3 regions of the Nonomuraea mesophila genome follow, and region 3 is predicted to be linked to each of the others. Evidence: riboswitches for the same ligand, from Rfam matches in the RefSeq annotation. Region 3 holds a riboswitch; each other region holds the start of a gene.
The links. Region 3 has a riboswitch for thiamine pyrophosphate ahead of thiO (glycine oxidase ThiO). Riboswitches for the same ligand answer to the same signal wherever they lie in the genome.

Region 1: another riboswitch for thiamine pyrophosphate. It lies ahead of thiC (phosphomethylpyrimidine synthase ThiC); the one in region 3 lies ahead of thiO (glycine oxidase ThiO).
Region 2: another riboswitch for thiamine pyrophosphate. It lies ahead of E1295_RS13850 (purine-cytosine permease family protein); the one in region 3 lies ahead of thiO (glycine oxidase ThiO).

Annotation. Positions count from the first base shown of each region.
Region 1 covers NZ_SMLD01000010.1:697-7,704, forward strand. Annotated here, with positions in the region: partial or broken gene E1295_RS05835 (FG-GAP repeat domain-containing protein) at 1-146, opposite strand, end outside; gene E1295_RS05840 (FG-GAP-like repeat-containing protein) at 175-2,223, opposite strand; gene E1295_RS05845 (hypothetical protein) at 2,375-3,133, opposite strand; gene E1295_RS05850 (universal stress protein) at 3,250-4,083, opposite strand; gene E1295_RS05855 (hypothetical protein) at 4,093-4,440, opposite strand; gene E1295_RS05860 (class I SAM-dependent methyltransferase) at 4,479-5,090, opposite strand; TPP riboswitch at 5,142-5,254, shown strand; gene thiC (phosphomethylpyrimidine synthase ThiC) at 5,247-6,851, shown strand; gene E1295_RS05870 (SDR family oxidoreductase) at 6,848-7,008, opposite strand, start outside.
Region 2 covers NZ_SMLD01000029.1:10,778-17,785, reverse strand. Annotated here, with positions in the region: gene E1295_RS13885 (GOLPH3/VPS74 family protein) at 1-340, opposite strand, end outside; gene E1295_RS13880 (TenA family protein) at 364-969, shown strand; gene E1295_RS13875 (Fpg/Nei family DNA glycosylase) at 1,016-1,894, shown strand; gene E1295_RS13870 (hypothetical protein) at 2,275-3,159, shown strand; gene E1295_RS13865 (DUF3558 domain-containing protein) at 3,156-4,103, shown strand; gene E1295_RS13860 (rhodanese-like domain-containing protein) at 4,532-4,855, shown strand; gene E1295_RS13855 (hypothetical protein) at 4,928-5,290, opposite strand; TPP riboswitch at 5,512-5,624, shown strand; gene E1295_RS13850 (purine-cytosine permease family protein) at 5,615-6,949, shown strand; gene E1295_RS13845 (methylated-DNA--[protein]-cysteine S-methyltransferase) at 6,912-7,008, opposite strand, start outside.
Region 3 covers NZ_SMLD01000060.1:1,045-8,052, forward strand. Annotated here, with positions in the region: gene E1295_RS22710 (thiazole synthase) at 201-956, opposite strand; gene thiS (sulfur carrier protein ThiS) at 949-1,149, opposite strand; gene thiO (glycine oxidase ThiO) at 1,146-2,294, opposite strand; TPP riboswitch at 2,263-2,379, opposite strand; gene E1295_RS22725 (NAD(P)/FAD-dependent oxidoreductase) at 2,439-3,602, shown strand; gene E1295_RS22730 (Rv2175c family DNA-binding protein) at 3,633-4,007, shown strand; gene thiE (thiamine phosphate synthase) at 3,985-4,623, shown strand; gene E1295_RS22740 (polyprenyl synthetase family protein) at 4,843-5,910, opposite strand; gene metF (methylenetetrahydrofolate reductase [NAD(P)H]) at 6,005-6,925, shown strand.

The sequences.
Region 1 (7,008 bases), on a different contig from region 3:
ACGTCGAAGAGGGTGATGTCGCCGGTCGGCCGATCGGCCGGCGGTTCGGTCGGCGGGTTCACGGCGTGCGCCGGCGCGGATAAGCAGGCGATGGTGAGCGCGGCCAGGGCTGCCGTGGCGGCGCCGCGGAGAGTTGACGAGGACATGTCGTGCTCCTGTCGATGGGGGGTGGGATCAGCGGGGGAAGTGCTCGTTCCAGTTGGGGCCGATCCGGACAGGCGGGTCGAAGTTGTTGCCGCCCTGGCCGTTGTAGACGTGGAGGAACCCTTCGGGGTCGATCGCGGCGATGTCGGTCTGGCCGTCGTTGTTCACGTCGCCGAGCGACATCAGCGCGTGGGCGAGATCCGTCCAGCCGGGGCCGACGGCCTCGGCGGGGGTGAACGTGTTGTGGCCCCTGCCGTTCCAGATCGACAGGGTTCCGTCCTTGACGGCGGCGATGTCGCCGATGCCGTCGCGGTTGAAGTCGCCGCCGATGGGGCGGCTGAACCCGGTCCAGCCGGAGCCGATGCGGACCGGCGGGTGGAAGTTGTTGTTGCCCTGGCCGTTCCAGACGTGCAGCACCCCTTCGGCGTCGACGGCGGCGAGGTCGGGATGGCCGTCGCCGTTGACGTCGCCGAGGGAGACGAGGGTGGCGGCGAGGTCCTCCCAGCCGGGGCCGACGGCCTCTGCGGGGGTGAACGTGTTGTCGCCCTTGCCGTTCCAGATGTGGAGGGTGCCGTCGCGTACGGCGGCCAGGTCGCCGATGCCGTCACGGTTGAAGTCGGCGGCGACGGGGCGGCTGACGTCCGCCCATCCCGCGCCGACGGAGTCCGCGGGGGTGAAGTTGTTGCTGCCCTTGCCGTTCCAGACGTGCAGGGTGCCGGTGCCGGTGGCGAAGATGTCGCCGACGCCGTCGCTGTCGAAGTCGGCGCCGAACTCGGCGGGGAAGTGCGGTGTCCAGCCGGGGCCGGTGGGCTCGGCGGGGCCGAACTTGTTGTTGCCCTTGCCGTTCCAGATCGACAGGGTTCCGTCCTGGACGGCGGCGAGGTCGGTGTGGCCGTCCCCGTTGACGTCGCCCAGCGACATCAGCGTGCTCGCCAGCGCGCGGTTCCAGCCGGAACCGACCCTCACCGCGGGCGTGAAGTTGTTGCCGCCCTTGCCGTTCCAGATGTGCAGCACCCCGTCGGTGTCGACGGCGGCGATGTCGCCGATCTTGTCGGCGTTGAAGTCGCCGCCCACGGGACGGCCGTAGCCGGTCCAGCCGGATCCGACGCGGTCGCGTGAGGTGAAGTTGTTGCCGCCCTTGCCGTTCCAGACGTACAGCACCCCGTCGGGGTCGACGGCGCCGATGTCGGTACGGCCGTCCTTGTTGACGTCGCCGAGGGACACCAGCGTCCTGGCCAGGTGGGACCAGCCGGAGCCGACCTCTTCCGCGGGGGTGAACGTGTTGCCGCCCTTGCCGTTCCAGATGTGGAGGGTGCCGTCGCGTACGGCGGCCAGGTCGCCTTTGCCGTCGCCGTTGAAGTCGCCGCCGATGGGCCGGCTGTAGGTGTTCCAGTTCGCGCCGACCACGTCCGGCGGGGTGAAGTTGTTGCCGCCCTTGCCGTTCCAGATGGTCAGGCTGCCGGTGCCGGTGGCGAAGATGTCGCCGATGCCGTCACCGTTGAAGTCGGCCCCGAACAGGCTCGGCGGATCCGGCTCGTCCGAGCCTCCGCAGTTGTGGCTCTCCACGTTGCGCCAGGTCCGGCTGTTGGCCTGGCCGTAGGTGACGCCGTCGAAGGTCGGCCGGACCTTCTCGCCGCTGTCTCCCCATGAGGCGCGGCCGTCGCCGTTGGAGTCGTAGCCCAGCTCGAAGTGCAGGTGCGGATGGTTGTTGGACATGGAGCCGCTGGCGCCGACCTTGCCGATGACCGTCCCGCGCTTGACCTTGGTCCCTGCCGCGAGGCCTTTGGACTTCAGGTGGATGTAGGTGGTGAAGTAGCGGCCGCCGTGGTCGATCTGCAGGGACCAGCCGCTGCTGTCCAGCCACCGGGACTCGCTGACGGTCCCGGCCGCGGCGGCGACCAGGGTGGCGCCGTCGGTGCCGTGCTGGTCCGGCTCCTTCACCATGTCGAGCGCGGGAGCGTGCCCCCAGGTGTCGAGGCGCCACTTCTGCCCGCAGGGAAAGGGAAGCTGGAGATCGGGGGCCGCCGCCGCGGCCGGGGCGGACGTCGCGACCACGGTGCCCGTGATGATCGTCGCCATCGAGACCAGTCCGGCGAGAGTTCTGCCGGTACGTGATAACCGCCGCATAGGGTTCCCTTCGCTCGGTCGCGGACGCCGTCGCCCGCTGCCGGGTGGGAAACCTAGTGAGGCCCTCTATATCGCCGGTATATCGGAAATTTCACACTATTTGTCAATTGAATCCTATTTGTCGCTCTTTGGAAGAGTGCCGGGTATGGACATATCCCATGGCGGCGCCGAGCAGGCAGACGCCCCACGCCAGAAAGACCGGATAGGTCCCGGCAAAGGCCCAGCTGCCGTCGAGAACGTCGGCGCCGCCCTCGGGCGCACACGTACGGGTGACGCCGAACGCCAGGCAGCCCGTCATCATCGTCCCGTACTGGCCGACGAGCAGCCCGACGACCACGGCCGGGACGGCGGCGAGGCCGGTCGGTACGCGCCTGCCGCCCGCCCACGGCACCCATCCGGGCACGATCTGCCCCCACCGGCTGACCAGCCCGAGCGTGAGCAGGCCCCCGGCCACCGGCCCCGCGACGAGCAGCCCCCAGTACACCGGCGACCCGCTCAGGTCCGCGAGCCCGGCCACCGAAGGTCCGGCCGCGCCGAACGGCACGCCGAGCCCCCACAGCAGGTGCGGTACGGAGAACCCCAGCGCGGGCACGCCGGCCGCCGCCCAGGTCGCCGCCCTGGCCCAGGGCGAAGGGCGTACGGTTCCGTCGGGCCGGGGTGCGCGCGGGCGGGTGCCGTAGCGCACGGTGGCCAGGGCGAGCAGCAGTCCCAGCGCGGTGAGCAGGAGCTGCCGGCCGAGCGCCGGGTCGTCGAGCTTGCCGAACGCCAGCCGCATGACGAGGTTCCCCGGTGCCACCAGCGCCAGCGCGGCGGCCCCCGCGAAACCCGCGGTCAGCAGGGCCGGCCGGAGGAGTGCTCTCATGCCGGCCACGCTACGGCGGCCGCGCGTCCTGAGCCTCCCCCTGCCGGGGGAGGCGACGGGTCCGCTCCACCGTACGCCGCGTCAGGCCGGGTGACCTGCGCGGACGGATGTGACTTTCAGCCCCGTACGATCGCGAGCGGGCACGGCGAGTGGTGCAGCAGGGCCTGGCTGATCGAGCCGAGCAGCATGCCGGCGAGCTGGCCGTGCCCGCGCGAGCCGACGACGAGCAGGTCGGCGCCCGCGGCCGCCTCCCTCAGCACCTCGACGGGGTGGCCGTGCACGAGCTCGGGCACCAGGTCCACGTCCGGGCGCCGTTCATGGGGTTCGGCCAGCAGGTCCTTGAGCTGCTGCAGGGTGTGCTGCTCGGTGTCGGGATCGGCCGGGACGAACCCGCCGGGACGCGGCCAGGCCCACGCCTGCACGACCCGCAGCCGCGCCTCGCGCCGCTCGGCCTCGGCGAGGGCGAAGTCGAGCGCCCGGAGGCTGTGCGGGGAGGCGTCGATGCCGGCCACGATCTCGCCGCGCGGCGTCGTGGGCCGCTCGCCGACCACGACCACGTTCGTACGGGCGTGCGCGGCGACCCCGTGGGCGACGGATCCGACGAGCAGCCCGCGTACGCCGCCGATGCCGTGGCTGCCGACGATCAGGAGTTCGGCCTGTTCCGCGGCCTTGATCAGCGCGGTGCGGGGGTCGCCGGGGAGCAGGGTGGTCTCGACGATGATGGCGGGGCGTTCGCGCAGCGCCCGGTCGCGTGCGGCCGTGAGCACCGAGTTCGCCTCGTCGCGCATCCACCGGGCGACCTCGGCGTAGCGGGCGGACAGTTCTTCGCACACCCAGCGCGGCACGGCGTGCGCGACGGCCAGCCGTGTGCGGCGCAGCGCCGCCTCCCTGGCCGCCCAGCCGGCGGCCTCCAGCCCGGCGCGCGAACCATCGACCCCCACGATGATCACGGCATCTCCTCAGGAGAACGCGTAGCACTCCACCTCGGCGCGGCGGAACGAGATGCCGCCTTCCACGGAGTCGCGGATGCAGGCCTGCTCGGCCTTGCTGAGCTTGAGCGTGCCGCAGACGGACACGCCGGCGTACGTACGGCAGTCGAGCTTGGCGTCTGTGGCGCCGATACGGTAGATCTCCTTGACCGTCGAGCGGCAACGTCCCTTGCCCGTGCCGGCGTAGCGGCACTGGGCGAGCAGGGTCTCGTACTGTTCCTCGCTCACCTCGTGCTGGTCCGTACCGTCGCCGTGGGCGGCGGTGGCGCCGAACGTGGCCAGCAGCACGAGTCCTGCGACAGCGGCGATCTTTTTCATAGTCCCCCTGATGGGGTTGGTACCGCTGGAGGCGGTCGTCAAACCTCGCGCCTGATCGCGAGGACGCTCAGCCACGTGCGTTCGGCGCGGTGCAGGCCGTGCTCGACGGTGTCGAATCCTTCCGCGCCGAGCAGGCGCAGGAGCGTGCCGGGGTCGCGGTGGGCGAACCAGCGGTGGCGGCCGGCGACGCGCGGCAGTTCCTCCCACCCTTCGGTGTCGCCCGCCGAGGTGCTCAGCCCGAGCACGCCGCCGGGGCGCAGGGCCGTCCGCCAGGCGTGCAGCGTGGCCTCGGTGTCGGCGGCGGGCACGTGCAGCAGGGCCGCGACCGACCACAGGCCGGTGAGCGAGCCGGGGGTCAACGGGGGCCGGCGCAGGTCGCCCAGTACGGCGGGCACGCCGCGGGTGGCGGCGAGCCGCGTCATCGCGGCCGAGCGGTCGACGCCGACGACCCGCAGCCCGCGCTCGCGCAGCCAGGCGGCGTCCCTTCCCGGCCCGCACCCCAGGTCGGCGACCGTCGAGCCGGCGGGCACGGCGTCGGCGAAGCGCTGCCTGAAGGTCTGCAGTGCGTCGTCGGGGTGCTCGGTGCGGGCGGCGTAGTCGGGGGCGATGTGGTCGTAGGAGGCCGTGGTCGTTGACGTGGGATCTTCCATTTTGCGGATGATGTCATGTTTCGTCCTGGCATGAGTGTGGGTACGATCACCGCCGTCCAACGCGGGAGCCCGGTGCAGACCGGGCTGAGAGGACGGCTGAGAGCCGCCGACCGCCAGAACCTGCTCCGGGTAATGCCGGCGAAGGGAGTTTGCGCGATGACCGACGCGCGTGTCCCCACCTTTACCAAGATCTACGAAGGCGACCTCCGCGTGCCCAAGCGCCAGGTGAACCTCACCGACGGATCGACGGTGACGCTCTACGACACCTCGGGCCCGTACACCGACCCGTACGTCGAGACCGATGTGCGGCGCGGGCTGGCGCGACTGCGCGAGCCGTGGATCGCCGAGCGCCGTGCGGCGGGCGCGCCCGTGACGCAGGTGGCCTGCGCCACACGGGGGATCGTCACCAAGGAGATGGAGTTCGTGGCGGTGCGGGAGGGCGTCACCCCCGAGTTCGTACGCCAGGAGGTCGCCGCGGGCCGAGCCATCATCCCCGCCAACGTCAACCACCCCGAGACCGAACCGATGATCATCGGCCGCAACTTCCTCGTGAAGATCAACGCCAACATCGGCAACTCCGCCGTCACCTCCTCCATCGAGGAGGAGGTCGAGAAGATGACCTGGGCCACCCGGTGGGGCGCCGACACGATCATGGACCTGTCCACCGGGCCCGACATCCACGAGACCCGCGAGTGGATCATCCGCAACTCGCCCGTCCCGGTCGGGACCGTGCCCATCTACCAGGCGCTGGAGAAGGTCAAGGGCCGCCCGGAGGCGCTGTCGTGGGAGGTCTTCCGCGACACCCTGATCGAGCAGTGCGAGCAGGGCGTCGACTACGTGACCGTGCACGCGGGGGTGCGGCTGGCGTACGTGCCGCTCACCGCCCGCCGCAAGACCGGGATCGTCTCGCGCGGGGGTTCGATCATGGCGGCCTGGTGCCTGGCGCACCACCGCGAGAGCTTCCTGTACGACAACTTCGACGAGATGTGCGAGCTGCTGGCCCGCTACGACGTGTCGTTCTCCCTCGGCGACGGGCTGCGTCCAGGCTCGATCGCGGACGCCAACGACGAGGCCCAGTTCGCCGAGCTGCGCACGCTCGGCGAGCTGACCACGATCGCGCGGGCGCACGACGTCCAGGTGATGATCGAGGGTCCGGGGCACGTGCCCATGCACAAGATCAAGGAGAATGTCGACCTGCAGCGCGAGCTCTGCGACGACGCGCCGTTCTACACCCTCGGCCCGCTCGTCACCGACGTCGCCCCCGGCTACGACCACATCACCTCGGGCATCGGCGCCGCCATGATCGGCTGGTACGGCACCGCGATGCTCTGCTACGTCACCCCCAAGGAGCACCTCGGCCTGCCGAACAAGGACGACGTCAAGACCGGCGTGATCACGTACAAGATCGCCGCCCACGCGGCGGACCTCGCCAAGGGGCACCCCGGCGCGCAGGCGTGGGACGACGCGCTGTCGGACGCGCGCTTCGAGTTCCGCTGGGAGGACCAGTTCGACCTGTCGCTCGACCCCGACACGGCGCGCTCGTTCCACGACGAGACCCTGCCCGCCGCGCCGGCCAAGACCGCCCACTTCTGCTCCATGTGCGGGCCCAAGTTCTGCTCCATGCGCATCAGCCACGACGTACGGCGCTACGCCGACGAGCACGGGCTGGACACGCAGGAGGCGATCGAGGCCGGCATGGCGGAGAAGTCGGCCGAGTTCACCAGGCGCGGCGGCAGGGTCTACCTGCCGATCGCGGACTAGCCGGGCAGCGTCTCCCCGCCGATCGGGGCCAGCACCTCACCCGTGTAGTACGACGACATCCGGCCGGAGGCGAAGAACACGTACGAAGGGGCGATCTCGTCCGGGTCGGCGGGCCGGCCCATCGGGACGTGCCCGCCGAACGAGTCCACCTTCTCCT
Region 2 (7,008 bases), on a different contig from region 3:
TGCCGCGCTCCTCGGCCAGGACGCCCGACTCGGCGAGCTTGGTCAGCAGGCGCATGCGCAGCTTGCCCGTCTTCAGCCGCTGCACCCACCAGGCGGGTTTCCTGGCCTTGGTCTCGGAGGCGATGCGGGTCAGTGTGGCGTCGAGCTCCGCGTCGCCGAGAGGGCTCGGATCGGTGACCGTCACTTTCTTGTCCGACAACTCCAGCCGTCCGGCGACGGCCAGCTCGGCGAGGAGCGCGCCGGCGAGCGCGGAGTCAAGCCGCGTGGAGTCGATGAGCGGGGTGCCCTTGTCGTCCCGGTAGGCCAGCAGGAGGAATTCTTCCGCGATCGTCACAGTCATGTTTCGACACTAACCTCCCTTTTATGAGCTTGTCCGAGAAGTTGCACGCCATCGGCCGTCCCCTGCTGCAGGCGCAGCTCGACCATCCGACCGTGGTCGGCATCGGCCGTGGTGACCTGGCGGAACCGGTGTTCAGGTCGTGGCTGGAGCAGGACTACCTGTTCCTGCTGGACTACGTACGGGTGTTCTCGCGGCTGGCCTGGCAGGCGCCCGACGCCCATCTGCGCGACCTGGTGGACCTGGCGCACGCGACGTACCACGACGAGCTGAACCTGCACAGGTCGTTGTCGGCGGAGTTCGGGGCCGACCTGGGAGGCGTGGTCAAGGGGCCGGCGTGTGCGGCGTACACGGGGTTCCTGCTGGAGTCGGCGGCGTCGTACGGGGAAGGGCTGGCGGCCCTTTATCCGTGTATGTGGGGCTATTCGACCCTCGGGCAGATCCTGGCCGAGAACCCGCCCAGCGAACCGAGATACCGGGCCTGGGTGGACACGTACGCCGACCCGGGGTTCGCCCAGCTCGCCGTACGCATCGCCGAGATGATCGACGAGGCCGATCTCGACCCGGCGCGGGCGGAGGAGAAGTTCACCGAGGGCATGGCGCACGAGCTGGCCTTCTGGAGCGTGCCGTAGCGTCCACAGGCTGTGGACGGCGCGGCGTGGACCGTACCCTGGTGACATGCCGGAACTTCCCGAAGTGGAGTCTCTCACCCACTTCCTGCGCGAGCGGGCGGTGGGCCATACGATCCTGGCGGTCGACGTGGTCGGCTTCCAGGCGCTCAAGACGTTCGACCCGCCGGCGACGGCGCTCGGCGGGTTGACCATCACCGGCGTGGCGAGGCACGGCAAGTTCCTCGACCTCGACTGCGACGGCCTGCACCTGGTCATCCACCTGGCCAGGGCCGGATGGCTGCGCTGGCGCGACGACCTGTCGGGAGCCAAGCCCGTCCGTCCGGGCAAGGGGCCGCTCGCGGTGCGGGTGCGGCTGGCTCCCGACGACGACGGCCAGGCGCCCGGCTTCGAACTGACGGAGGCGGGCACCCAGAAGCGGCTCGCCGTCTATGTCACAAGAAATCCGGACGAGGTGCCCGGCATCGCCGCACTCGGCCCCGACCCCCTCGACCCGTCGTTCACGGTCGCCGCGCTCAAACGCATCGTGGGCGGCAACCGCACCCAGATCAAGGGCCTGCTGCGCGACCAGAAGATCATCGCCGGCATCGGCAACGCCTATTCCGACGAGGTGCTGCACGCGGCCAGGATGTCCCCGTTCAAGATCGCCGCGACGCTCACGGACACGCAGATCGCCGACCTGCACGAAGCCATCGTCACCACACTCGGCGAGGCGGTCGAGCGGGCGCACGGGCTGGCCGCGAAGGACCTCAAGGCGGAGAAGAAGTCGGGGCTGCGCGTGCACAACCGGGCGGGGCAGCCGTGCGACGTCTGTGGCGACACGATCCGCGAGGTGTCGTTCGCCGACTCGTCGCTGCAGTACTGCCCGACCTGCCAGACCGGCGGCAAGCCCCTCGCCGACAGGAGGCTTTCTCGTCTGCTGAAGTGATTGTTCTCCTTCTTCACTGCACAGCCCGCGTCCGCCCGCGCCGAGCCGGAACCACGGAACACGGCCAAGCTGACGCTCGTCACGGCGAGCAGCCCGTGAGCCTTCACGACCGGCCATGACAGACGCCGGCCGACGTCGGCGCGTGCGGTGACGCGGGCTGTGCCGTAAAACCAAAAAATATCACCCAAGCAGCAGAATCAACGCGGACCGGAGAGTCATGGGCATACCCGCGATATACCGGCGTTGAATAGCATCCGCTGGTGCGTCTCGTTATCGCTCTGATGTTATGGCTCAACCCGCTGCCACCAGCGGTTCAGCCACGGTTCCCCGCGCCGGTCGACCTGTGCGCGACCGTCGACCGGGCCCTGGTCGAGCGGCTCGTGCCCGACGCGGACGCCAGGCTGCACGGACGATACTGTGTCTGGTCGCAGGGGGCCACGGAACTGGGGGTCAGTTGGGTCACCCGGGACGGGGACCCGTGGGATCACACTTCGGCGCAGGTTCACGAGGAGTACCGCAAGCGTCTGGTCGGCGACCTTCGCCCGCGCACGTCCCCCTTCCCCATGTGGGTCAAGAGCGGCTCCCGCCAGATGACCACCACGAAAGCGCGGGTGGTGGAGAAAGTGGGCGACGAGGCCCACCTGGTCGACCACCTCTCCGCCGACACGAAGCGAGTGGAACTCGTCCAGGTCTTGTTCCGCGTTGGCAATCTCCTGGTGAAGGTCGAATACTCCACGTTCGACCGGCCGGTGAGCGCTGACCGCCTGCGTCAAGGCGCGGTGTCGGTGAGCCGCCGCGTGGCGCGCGGCCTCGGGCGGATGAGCCCACCCGAACCGACGCCCACAGCGCCCTCCGGCACCTACGCGGAACCGCCGGTCGCCTGCGCCGTCCTCAGCGACAAGCAGCTCAGGAAACTGGTCGACACGGAGGCCGACGCGGGGACCTCGGAATCGGCGAACTGCGACTGGGAGAAGCCGAACACGCCCGGGGATCCGCAACTCGAGCTGCGGTTCTGGGCTCCCCAGCGCGGTCCGGCGGGTGACGGGATCGCCCAGGCGAAGGAGATGTTCGCCGGTTGGAAAGGATCGGAGGCGGCGGCCCTGGATCTCGCGGACGAGGCGCTGGCCTTCCGGGAAGGGACACCCCAGTCGCCCGGCCCGCCGGTGGTGGTCTTCAGGAAGGCCAATCTGCTCGCCCGCGTAGAGGCCCGGGATCGGCACAAGGCCGAGCAGGCCGCTCGGTGGATCGTGGAGGCGCTGTCATGATCAGGGCCGTCGTGGCCATCCTCCTGCTGCTCACCGCCGCCTGCTCGGCGGCTTCCCCACCCCCCAGCCCGACCCAGGCCTCCAGCCCTCCGCCGTCGGGTCCCGGCAGGTTCGCCGGACCCCTCGACCCCTGCTCGCTGCTGACCGCTGAGCAGGTGGAGCAGTTGGTCACGCTCGCCGAGCAAGAGTACGCCGACGCCGGATGCACCTGGTCGACCCCGCGCCTCGGGCTGGAAGGGCCTGCGATCTACCAGCTCGAGGTCGGCATCCATCTGGCCGCGGACGTGGCGGCGGCTCACGCCTTCTTCACCGAACCGCCGGAGTCCGCCTTTCCCAGGATGGTGGCCACGCAGCCACCCGACCCTCCCGCCGGCGCGCAGGTGGGTGACGAGTCGTTCATCCTTGTCCGCGAGCTGTCGCACACCACGGTGCTGACCTTCCGGCTCAGCAACGCGGTGATCAACATCAATTACGGCTGGAATGCGCCGCCCGTCCCGCGGCACCTGGAGCAGGCGCGGAAGGCGGCGCAGTGGATCACCGAGGCCATGAACCGGCCCGCGCCCAGCGCCGACCCTGCGGACGGGCGCTTCGCCGTGCCGCCCTACGCCTGTTCCCTGCTGCCGGAGGGCACCCGGGGCATCCCCAAGTCGGCGACCCAATGCGGCGGGGTCAAACTGCGGCACGCGCGCGCGTGGCGCGGCAAGAGCGGGGTCACCGTGGCCGAGGAGCTCTTCGCCCACTACAGGAGGGAGGCCGACAAGCCGGCCACCGTCAAGGGCCTGGGAGACGAGGCCTTCTCCGCGGTGCCCGAAACCCAGGTGACGGTGTGGGTGCGGGTGAGCAACCTCGTACTGGAGATCCCGTTCAACCAGCGAGAGGGCAAGGTGACGCCGCAGATGCGCGAACAGATCGCCGAGGTGCTCAACCGCCTCCCCGCCCACTGACTCTTGTGGTCGGCGACCGCACCATCGTTTTCTTCTCTTCACGGCACAGCACCCGTCCCCGCACGCGCCGACCCCGGGCGTTCTGTTGGTCGGGGGTGACTTTTTCTTTACGGCACAGCCGACGTCCCCGCACGCGCCGACGTCGGCCGGCGTCTGTCATGGCCGGTTGTGAAGGCTCACGGGCTGCTCGCCGTGACGACGTCTTCTTGGCCGTGTTCCGTGGTTTCCACGCAACAGGGCCGTCGGGAGAGCAGGGCGGCGGCCAGGGGGACCGTCAGGGCTGTGCGGAGGGCGGTCATACCGGCCTCCTGCGTGGTCGCGTCGCCGGACCGAGTCGCACCAGGAGGAGATCGCCCGCGCCGCGTACGACGCCCGCTCAGGGCCCCTCTGCGTGAGCCGGGCCGCCGTCGTCGCGAGATGATGGGGTCATGACCGTTCCAGAGATCGAGCCGAGCGACATTCCCGCGGACGCCTACCTCCTCGACGTCCGCGAGCAGGACGAATGGCGGGCGGGCCACGCCCGTGAGGCGGTGCACATCCCGATGACCCAGATCCAGGGGCGGGTCGACGAGGTGCCGGGCGACCGGACGATCTATGTCGTCTGCCGGGTCGGCGGCCGGTCGCTGCAGGTGGCGGCCTGGCTCAACCAGCTCGGGCGCGACGCGGTCAACGTCGGGGGCGGCATGCAGTCGTGGGAGGCGGCCGGGCGTCCGATGGTCAGCGAGTCGGGGGAGCAGCCCTTCGTGGCCTGAGCCGTACGTCCTTCAGCAGGCGGAAGGGCCACCCACGAGTGTTGTGGGTGGCCCTTTGTCCGGCGCTGGTCGTCAGCAGGATCCCTTGGTCGCCGTGAGCTTGGTGATGGTGATCGCCCCGTCGTGCAGTTTCTTGCGGCCCTTCGTCTTGGGGTTCACGGTGAAACATTGCGGGTCGCTGAGTTCGTAATGCATGCTGATCGCCATCTTGGTGCTGCAGTGGTTGTTGAAATAGACGGTGACGGATGTAATTCCGGGCTTGTACGACGTGTTGAGCTTCGCCCCCTTCGGTGAGGAGCAGGCGAAGGAGTTGCGGATGACGTCGTCCTGCACCGTGACGCCCGCCGTGATCGGCGCTGCCATGGCGGGTGCGGCCGCCGCGAGGCTGCCGGCCAAACATGCCGCCGAAATGGCCAGAGCGTGGAATTTCTTCATTTTCCCCCCTTTTTTCGTGAATCGGTCCTGACAGGCCGGTTGACTGCTAGGCAGGATGTGCGCGCTTGATCGCGCTGTGCGATGGAGGAAATGGACGCCCATCCCCCGTTTTCTGCCGGGCGTCCCCGTGAGGGCGCTCAATGGCTCCCGGGCTGGCCTTACTCGGAGGGATGAGGCATCATGGGGCCGGCGGAACTGGACATTCCTGCTCCGCAGGCAACAAATCGATCCGCGGGAGCTTGAGGCAATCAGGCTGAGAGGGCGACTACGGCTGTCGCCGACCGCATGAACCTGTCCGGGTAATGCCGGCGTAGGGAGTGTGCGATGTCGCACGTGGCCGACGAAGTTCCGCTGACCCTCGACGGGCAGCCCCCCAAGACCCTGGGCGTGCTCGACCAGGGTGCGCTCTGGGCCAACCTCGGTGTCAGCCTCCTCGGCTTCTCAGGGGCGCTGCTCCTGCTCAACCCGACCGGCGACGCGCCGCTCAGCCTGACTGCCGCGCTGGTGGCGACGGTGGTCGGCAGCCTCGTCGGCACGGCCATGGTCGGACTTTCCGCCATCCCCGGCACCCGTACGGGCCAGCCCGCGATGGTGCTGCTGCGCGGCCTGTTCGGGGCCAGGATCTCGTACGTGCCCACGGTCCTGAACATCGTGCAGATGCTCGGCTGGGGCGCGTTCGAGCTGTGGGTGATCGCCAAGGCCGCCACCGCGATCTTCGACGGGGTGGCGTACTCCGTGTGGGTGGTGCTGGCGGGTGTGCTGACCACCGCGCTCACGATCTGGCCGCTGGGCGCGATCAGGCTGCTGCGGCGGTACGTCACCGTCGGCGTGATCGTGTCGATGATCTGGTTCACCTGGTATTTCCTGTCCGAGGCGCCCGCCCCCGCCGGCGGGTCGTGGACCGGGTTCGCCCCGGCCGTCGACTACGTGATCGCGCTGTCGGTGTCGTGGGTGCCGCTGGCCGCCGACTTCGCCCGGCACTCCCGCTCGGGGCGGGCGGCGTTCACCGGGATCGTCGGCGGTTACACGATCGCCCAGGTGGCCTGCCTCGGGCTCGGCGTCTACGCCGTGGCCATCGCCGGCGCCGCCGCCGTGGAGGCCGACAACACGGCCGTGTTCGACCCGTTCGTGGCGGCTCCGCTGGGCGCGCTGTTCTTCGGCATCCTGGTGCTGCGCGAGACCGACCAGTCGTTCGCGAACGTCTACTCCACCACCATGTCGCTGCAGAACCTGATGCCGCGCGTCGACCGGCGGATCATCTCGACCGCCATCGGCGTGTTCACGGTCGTGATCGCCCTCGTCGTCGACGTCACCTCGTACGGCGCCTTCCTGGGGGTGATCGGGGCGGTGTTCGTGCCGATGTTCGCGGTGCTGGCCGTCGACTATTTCGCCTTCGGCGGCGGCCGCCGCTGGAACACCGAGGAGAACGCCCCCTCGCGCTGGTCGATGCTGGTGCCGTGGGCGCTCGGCTTCGCCGCCTACTGGCTGACCACCTCGACGCCCACCATCGCCGCGTGGGACGGGTTCTGGGCCTCCGCTCGCGACGCCATCGGCTTCACCCGGCAACCGTGGATGAACGGCGCACTCGGCGCGGCGGTGGTGGCGGCTCTGGTGACCGCCGTCATCGGCGCGGCGCGGAGGCGCGCTGCTCGACGTTGAGCAGGTGCTGCTTGGCGCTCGCGCCTCCCGCGTAGTCGCCGAGCGCGCCGTCCTCGCGC
Region 3 (7,008 bases):
TAGGCCTGTACGGCGCCCGGCGCCGCGCCGGTCCCCTTCGGAGCGGCCCGTTCCCGTCGCCGGAAGCGGCCCGGGCGTGTCGCCCGGCCCCACCCTTCCCCATGGCGAGGCACCACGCTCAGGACCCAAGTCGCGATCTGTCCGGGCACGGAGCCGGGCGGGCGCGACGGGGCGGCCCGCCCGGCTCGGTGAACCGAGCGTTACGGGGTCATCGGGGACGACGCTTCGGCGTAGCGGCGCCGGGGGATGCGCCCCGCCTGGCGGGCCAGGCGCCCGGCCGTCACGGCGTCCCTCATGGCCGCCGCCATGAGGTCGGGCCGCTGCGCCCGGGTGACCGCCGTGGCCAGCAGGACGGCGTCGCAGCCGAGCTCCATCGCCAGTGCCGCGTCGCTGGCCGTGCCGATGCCCGCGTCGAGGATGACCGGTACGGACGCGGCCTCCACGATCAGTTCGATGTTGTGCGGGTTGCGGATGCCCAGCCCGGACCCGATCGGCGCGCCCAGGGGCATGACGGCCGCGCAGCCCGCCTGCTCCAGGCGCCGCGCCAGCGCCGGGTCGTCGCCGATGTACGGCAGCACCACGAACCCGTCGGCCACCAGCCGCTCGGCCGCGTCGAACGTCTCGATGGGGTCGGGCAGCAGCGTCCGCTCGTCGGCGATGACCTCCAGCTTGACCCACGGCGTGCCGAGCGCCTCCCTGGCCAGCCGCGCCGTCAGCACGGCGTCGCCGGCGGTGAAGCAGCCCGCGGTGTTGGGCAGGACGCGGATGTCCCGCTTGCGCAGCACGTCGAGGACGGAGCCGCGGGACTCCGGGTCGAGCCGCCGCATGGCGACCGTGGTCAGCTCGGTGCCCGACGCGGCCAGCGCCTGGTCGAGCACCTCGAGGGAGGGGGCGCCGCCGGTGCCCATGATGAGCCGGGAGGAGAACTTCTGCCCGGCGATGATCAGATCATCCACCTTGCACCGCCGTCAGAACCTCCACGCGGTCGCTGTCGCTGAGCGCCGTCGTCTCCCAGGCGCTGCGCGTGACCACCTCGTCGTTGACGGCCACGGCCACGCCGGTGGTGGACGTGGTCAGCGTGCTCACGGCCTGCGCCACGGTCGTGCCGTCGGTCACCTCGTGCGCGGCTCCGTTGATCATCACAATCATGAAATATCCCGAAACCTTTCTGGCGAGCACAGCGCCGCCAGCTCGCCCTCTTCACCCAGCAGGATCACCGTCGTCAGCGGGGCCAGCAGGACGCCGCCCCGATGATGCCCGGTCGCCAGCGTGAGCCCGGGTGTGCCGCTCGGGCCGATGACGGGCAGGTTGTCCGGAGTCCCCGGCCGCAGCCCGGCCACCACATCGGAGACCTCCAGCTCGGTGACGCCCGGCACCAGCTCTCTGGCGTCACGCAGCAGTTCGTAGAGCCCGCCCGCCGTCACCCTGGTGTCGAACCCCAGCTCCTCCTGGGTGGCGCCGACGACCAGCTCGCCGTCGCCCCGGGGGACCAGGTAGACGGACGAGCCGTGCACGGTGCCGCGTACGCACCGGCCGAGCAGCGGCTGCGAGGAGCGCAACCGCATGATCTGCCCCTTCACCGGCCGCACCGGCACGCCGGCCAGCGCGGCGCTCCATGCCCCGGCCGCCAGGATCACCCGCTCCGCCCGCAGCACACCGCCATCGGCCACCCCGGGGGCCTGGACGTCCGGTGGCGTCAGGCGTACCCCTGTGACCGTGCCGTCGTCGCGCAGGAGCTCGCTCACGCGCGCCCGCACCAGGGGGACGCCCAGCCGGTCGAGGGCGGTGAGCAGGGCCGCCGTCACGCGGCGCGGATCCACCCAGGCGTCCCCGGGCGCCAGCAGGCCGCCGCGCACGGCGGGGGCCAGCATGGGCTCGAGGCGCCGGCACTCGCGGCCGGTCAGCCGTTCGACCGGCAGCTCCAGCTTCTCCATGAACGCGGCCAGCTCGTCCAGCGCCGCCAGGTCGTCGGCGCCGAACGCGACGTCCAGCGTGCCGTCCGTACGGAAGTCGAGGGCGTCCGCCCCCGCGAGCCCGGCGTCCACGGCCAGCTCGGCGGCGAAGGACGGCCAGCGGCGCAGCGCCGCCAGGCCCAGCCGCAGCAGCGGCGCCTCGGTGTAGGTCACCTCGCTGACCGGGGCCAGCATCCCCGCGGCCGCGTGGGAGGCCCCGGAGGCGGGCGCCGGGTCGGCCACCGTGACCGGCCGCCCGGAGCGGGCCAGCCGCCAGGCGATCGACAGCCCGACGATCCCTCCGCCTGCGATCACGTCCACATGCGCTCCCTTCGCCGGCATGACCCGGATCAGGTGTCTTGCGGTCGAAGGCCCGGTCAAGCCTTCCTCTCAGCCCGGTAACGGCCGGACTCCCGCGCGTCTATCCCTCACCAGCCTACGGCCTCGGTGTCACGTCCCGGCACGGCCCCCGTTATGGTCATCAACGTGAACCACGTCGTCGTCGTCGGAGCGGGCCTGGCCGGTGTGCGCACCGTGGAGGCGCTGCGCTCGCGGGGCTTCACCGGCCGCGTCACCATGCTCGGCAGGGAACGCCATCGCCCCTACGACCGCCCGCCCCTGTCCAAAGCCGTGTTGTCCGGGGAGGCCGACGACAGCTACATCGGCACCGACCTGGCCGCGCTCGGCGTCGACTTCCAGCCGGGCGTCAGCGCCAAGTCGCTGCGCGCCGGGGTCGTGGAGACGACCGAGGGCGAGCTGGGCTACGACGGCCTGGTCATCGCCACCGGAGCCGACCCCATCAGGCTCCCCGGCGACGGCCCCCAGCAGGTGCTGCGCACCCTCGACGACGCCCACGAGCTCAGGGCGATGCTCGTCCCCGGTGCCCGCGTCGCGATCATCGGCGCCGGGTGGATCGGCGCCGAGGTGGCCACCGCCGCCCGCCGGGCCGGATGCGCGGTGACGGTGGTCGAGGCCGGCCCCGCGCCGCTCGCCACCGCCGTCGGGGCCGAGATCGGCGCGCGCACCGAGCGGTGGTACGACGGCATCGACCTGCGGCTCGGCGCCATGGTCGACTCCGTGGACGAGGGCGGCGTACGACTGGTGGGCGGCGCGTTCGTCGACGCCCACGTGGTCGTCACCGGCATCGGCGTGCGCCCCGCCGTCGAGTGGCTCGCCGACGCCGACATCGACCTGCACAACGGCGTCGTCACCGACGAGCACCTGCGCGCCTCGCTGCCCGGCGTCGTCGCCGTCGGCGACTGCGCCGCCTGGTGGTCGCGCCGCTGGCAGACCCGGCTCCGCGTCGAACACTGGGACTCCGCGCTCAACGCACCGGACGTCGCCGCCGCGACCCTGCTCGGCGAGGACGCCGTCTACGACCCCGTGCCGTACTTCTGGTCGGAGCAGTTCGGGCACATGGTGCAGTACGCCGGCCATCACCCGGCAGGCGAACGCCTCCTCTACCGCGGCGACCCAGAGGGTAAATGGTCGGCCGTCTGGCTCACCGCCGACGACGCCCTGGCCGCCGTGCTGGCCGTCGATCGGCCGCGAGATCTCGTACAGGGGCGCAGAATCATCGCCTCCGGCCAACGCCTCGATGCCAAACGCCTGGTAGATCCCGAAGTGTCCCTACGAGATTGTGTTGTTTGAGCAAGCGCGCCATGTGGTAGTTGTGGTTTCGTGACACTTTCTGTTGCACAGATCGACCGGGAGACCGAGCAGCTCGTGGACGAGTGGCTCACGCTCCCCGAAGTGGCCTCACGCCTCGACCTTCCGCTGGGGCGGGCCAAGCAACTCCTCAAGGACCACAAGCTGCTCGGCGTACGCAGGGGCAGCGGCGGGCCACAGGTGCCCGCGGTGTTCCTCGACGGAAAAGACGTGATGAAGGGCCTGCCCGGCACGCTGACCGTGTTGCAGGACGCCGGCTACGACGACGTCGAGGCGCTGCGCTGGCTCTTCACCCCGGACGAGTCCCTGCCGGGGTCGCCCATCGAGGCGATCCGGGCCGGCCGTCACACAGAGGTCAAGCGGCGTGCCCAAGCCCTCGCTTTCTGAGGCCCGCCTCTATCTCTGCACCGACGGCCGCCGCGACCGCGGCGACCTGGCAGAGTTCCTCGACTCCGTGCTGGCCGGCGGCGTGGACATCATCCAGCTGCGGGAGAAGGGCTTGGAGGCCCGCGAAGAACTCGCGCTCCTCGAGATCTTCCGCGACGCCTGCGACCGGCACGGCAAGCTGCTGGCCGTCAACGACCGGGCGGACATCGCCTACGCCGCCCGCCCCGACGTGCTCCACCTGGGGCAGGACGACCTTCCCGTGACGGTCGCGCGAGAGATACTCGGCGACGACATCGTCATCGGACGGTCCACCCACTCCGCTGCCGAGGCGTCCGCCGCGGCCGTGGAGCAGGGCGTCGACTACTTCTGCTGCGGCCCCATCCTGCCCACTCCGACCAAACCCGGCCGCCCGGCTCCCGGCCCGCCGCTGCTGCGGCACGCGGCGGCGCTCGGCACCGCGCGGCCGTGGTTCGGGATCGGCGGCATCGACCTCGCCAACCTGGACGAGATCATGTCGTACGGGGTGAGCCGGGTGGTCGTCGTGCGCGCCATCACCGACGCGGACGATCCAGGGGCGGCGGCGGCCGAGTTCGCCAAACGCCTGGCTGCCTCCTGACCGACCCCTTTCCGGCCGTCCTACGGAGGCGCCCCCACCCGGGCGCCTCCCTCCTGCGGTTCCGCGCGGCGGATCAGGCTTCCTGCGGTTCCGCGCGGCGGATCAGGCTTCCTGCGGTTCCGCGCGGCGTACCCGGCCTCCGGTGGATCCGCGCGGCGAACCCGGCGCGGCGGCCCTCGGCGCACATCGGGTCCGGCGGCGGGAACGGGCGGGGCCGTCTCAGGTCTTGCGGGACGTGGCCGCGATGGCCAGCTCGGTCAGCGCCGAACGGGCTTCGGCGGTCACCGGGGACGCGTCGAGGGCGGACAGCGCCTGGCTCAGGTAGTCGCCGATCAGGTCCTCGCACTCCCGCAGCGCCCCGGTGTCGGTGATGATGCCCCGCAGCGTCGCGACCCCGGACTCGTCCAGCTCAGGGTCGCCGAGCAGCCGCCGGACGGTCTGCGCGGCCCCCGGGGACGCCGCCGCCAGCGTGCGGGCCACGAGCATCGTCCGCTTGCCCTCGCGCAGGTCGTCTCCCGCCGGCTTGCCCGTCTGCGCCGGGTCGCCGAACACCCCGAGGATGTCGTCCCTCAGCTGGAAGGCGATCCCGACGCGAGTGCCGTAGCCGGTGCACAGCTCGTCCATCCACGGCGCGCGCTTGCCGCCGGCGAGCACCATCCCGAGCCTGAGCGGCTGCTCCACCGAGTATTTGCCGCTCTTGAACAGCGCCACCCGCAGCGCCGACTCGAACGTGTTCTCCCCGTTGGCCTGCTCCAGCAGGTCGAGGTACTGGCCGCACATCAGCTCGGTGCGCATGTGGTCGTGCACGGGCTGGGCCGCCTCCAGGGACGCGGCCGGCAGGCCGCTCGTACGCCACATCTCGCCCGACCAGATGAGCAGCAGGTTGCCGAGCAGGATCGCCGCCCCCTCGCCGAACTGCTGCGCCGACCCGTGCCAGCGGGACTGCTCGTGCATGGCCTCGAAACGGCGGTGGGCGGCCGGCATGCCCCTGCGCATGTCGCTCTTGTCCATCACGTCGTCGTGCACGAGCGCGCTGGCCTGCAGCAGCTCCAGCGAGGCGGCGGCGGTGAAGATCTCGGGGACGTCGATGCCGCCCGCGCCGAACCAGCCCCAGTAGCAGAACGCCGGGCGCAGCCGCTTGCCGCCGGACAGCAGCTCGTCGGCGGCCCTGCGCAGCGGCGCGAAGGCGGCGTCGCCCCCGGCCGGCAACCTGCGTTCGACGAACTCGGCGAGGGAGCGCTCCACCTGCGGGCGCAGGACGTCCATGCGGGCGGCGTCAGTGGTCATGACACTGAGACTAGTGGCCGGAAGCGGGCGTACGGATCTCCAGGTGCCCCCTTCGGGCTGCTGCTTCACCTGGCGTCACTGTAGCCTGGTGACCATGGCGCTTGGTCGACCTTCCTTCTTTCCCGAACGTGTCCCCACCGTCCGCGACTTGCTCGCCGATGGCGGGCGGTCGTTCTCCTTCGAGTTCTTCCCGCCGAAGACCGACGAGGGAGAGCGGTTGTTGTGGCGGGCGATCAGGGAGCTCGAGTCGTTGCGGCCCACGTTCGTGTCGGTGACCTACGGTGCGGGCGGCTCCACGCGCGACCGTACGGTCGACATCGTGGAGCGCATCGCGCGCGACACGACGCTGACCCCCGTGGCGCACTTCACCGCGGTCGACCACTCCGTCCGGGAGCTGCGCCACCTCGTGGGGCGCTTCGCCGACGCGGGGGTGCGCAACATCCTGGCCGTGCGCGGAGACCCTCCCGGCGACCCGACGGCCGAGTGGGTGCCGCACCCCGAGGGCGTGCTCTACGCGGAAGACCTGGTGCGGCTGATCAGGCAGGCGGGCGACTTCTGCGTCGGCGTGGCCGCGTTCCCCTACAAACACCCGCGCTCGCCGTCCATCGAGTCCGACACCGACTACTTCGTCCGCAAGTGCCGGGCAGGCGCTGACTACGCCATCACGCAGATGTTCTTCGAGGCCGACGACTACCTGCGGCTGCGTGACCGGGTGGCGGCCAAGGGGTGCGACACGCCGATCATCCCGTGCATCATGCCGGTGACGCAGATGAGCACCATCGCCCGCTCGGAGCAGCTGTCGGGGGCGCCGTTCCCGCCCCGCCTGGCCGCGCGCTTCGAGGAGGTCAAGGACGATCCCGCCGCGGTGCGGAGGCTCGGCATCGAGCACGGGGCCGAGCTGTGCCAGCGGCTGCTCGACGAGGGCGCGCCGGGGATCCACTTCATCACCTTCAACCGCTCCAGCGCCACGCGCGAGGTGTTCCAGCGCCTGTCCGGGATGCGCCTGTCCGCCTGACGCGGCGCGTCGCGGTTCTCCACCGGGTGTGGTGCTGCGTCGCGGCTGGCCGCTGGTGTGGTGATGTGTCGTGGTTCTCGGCC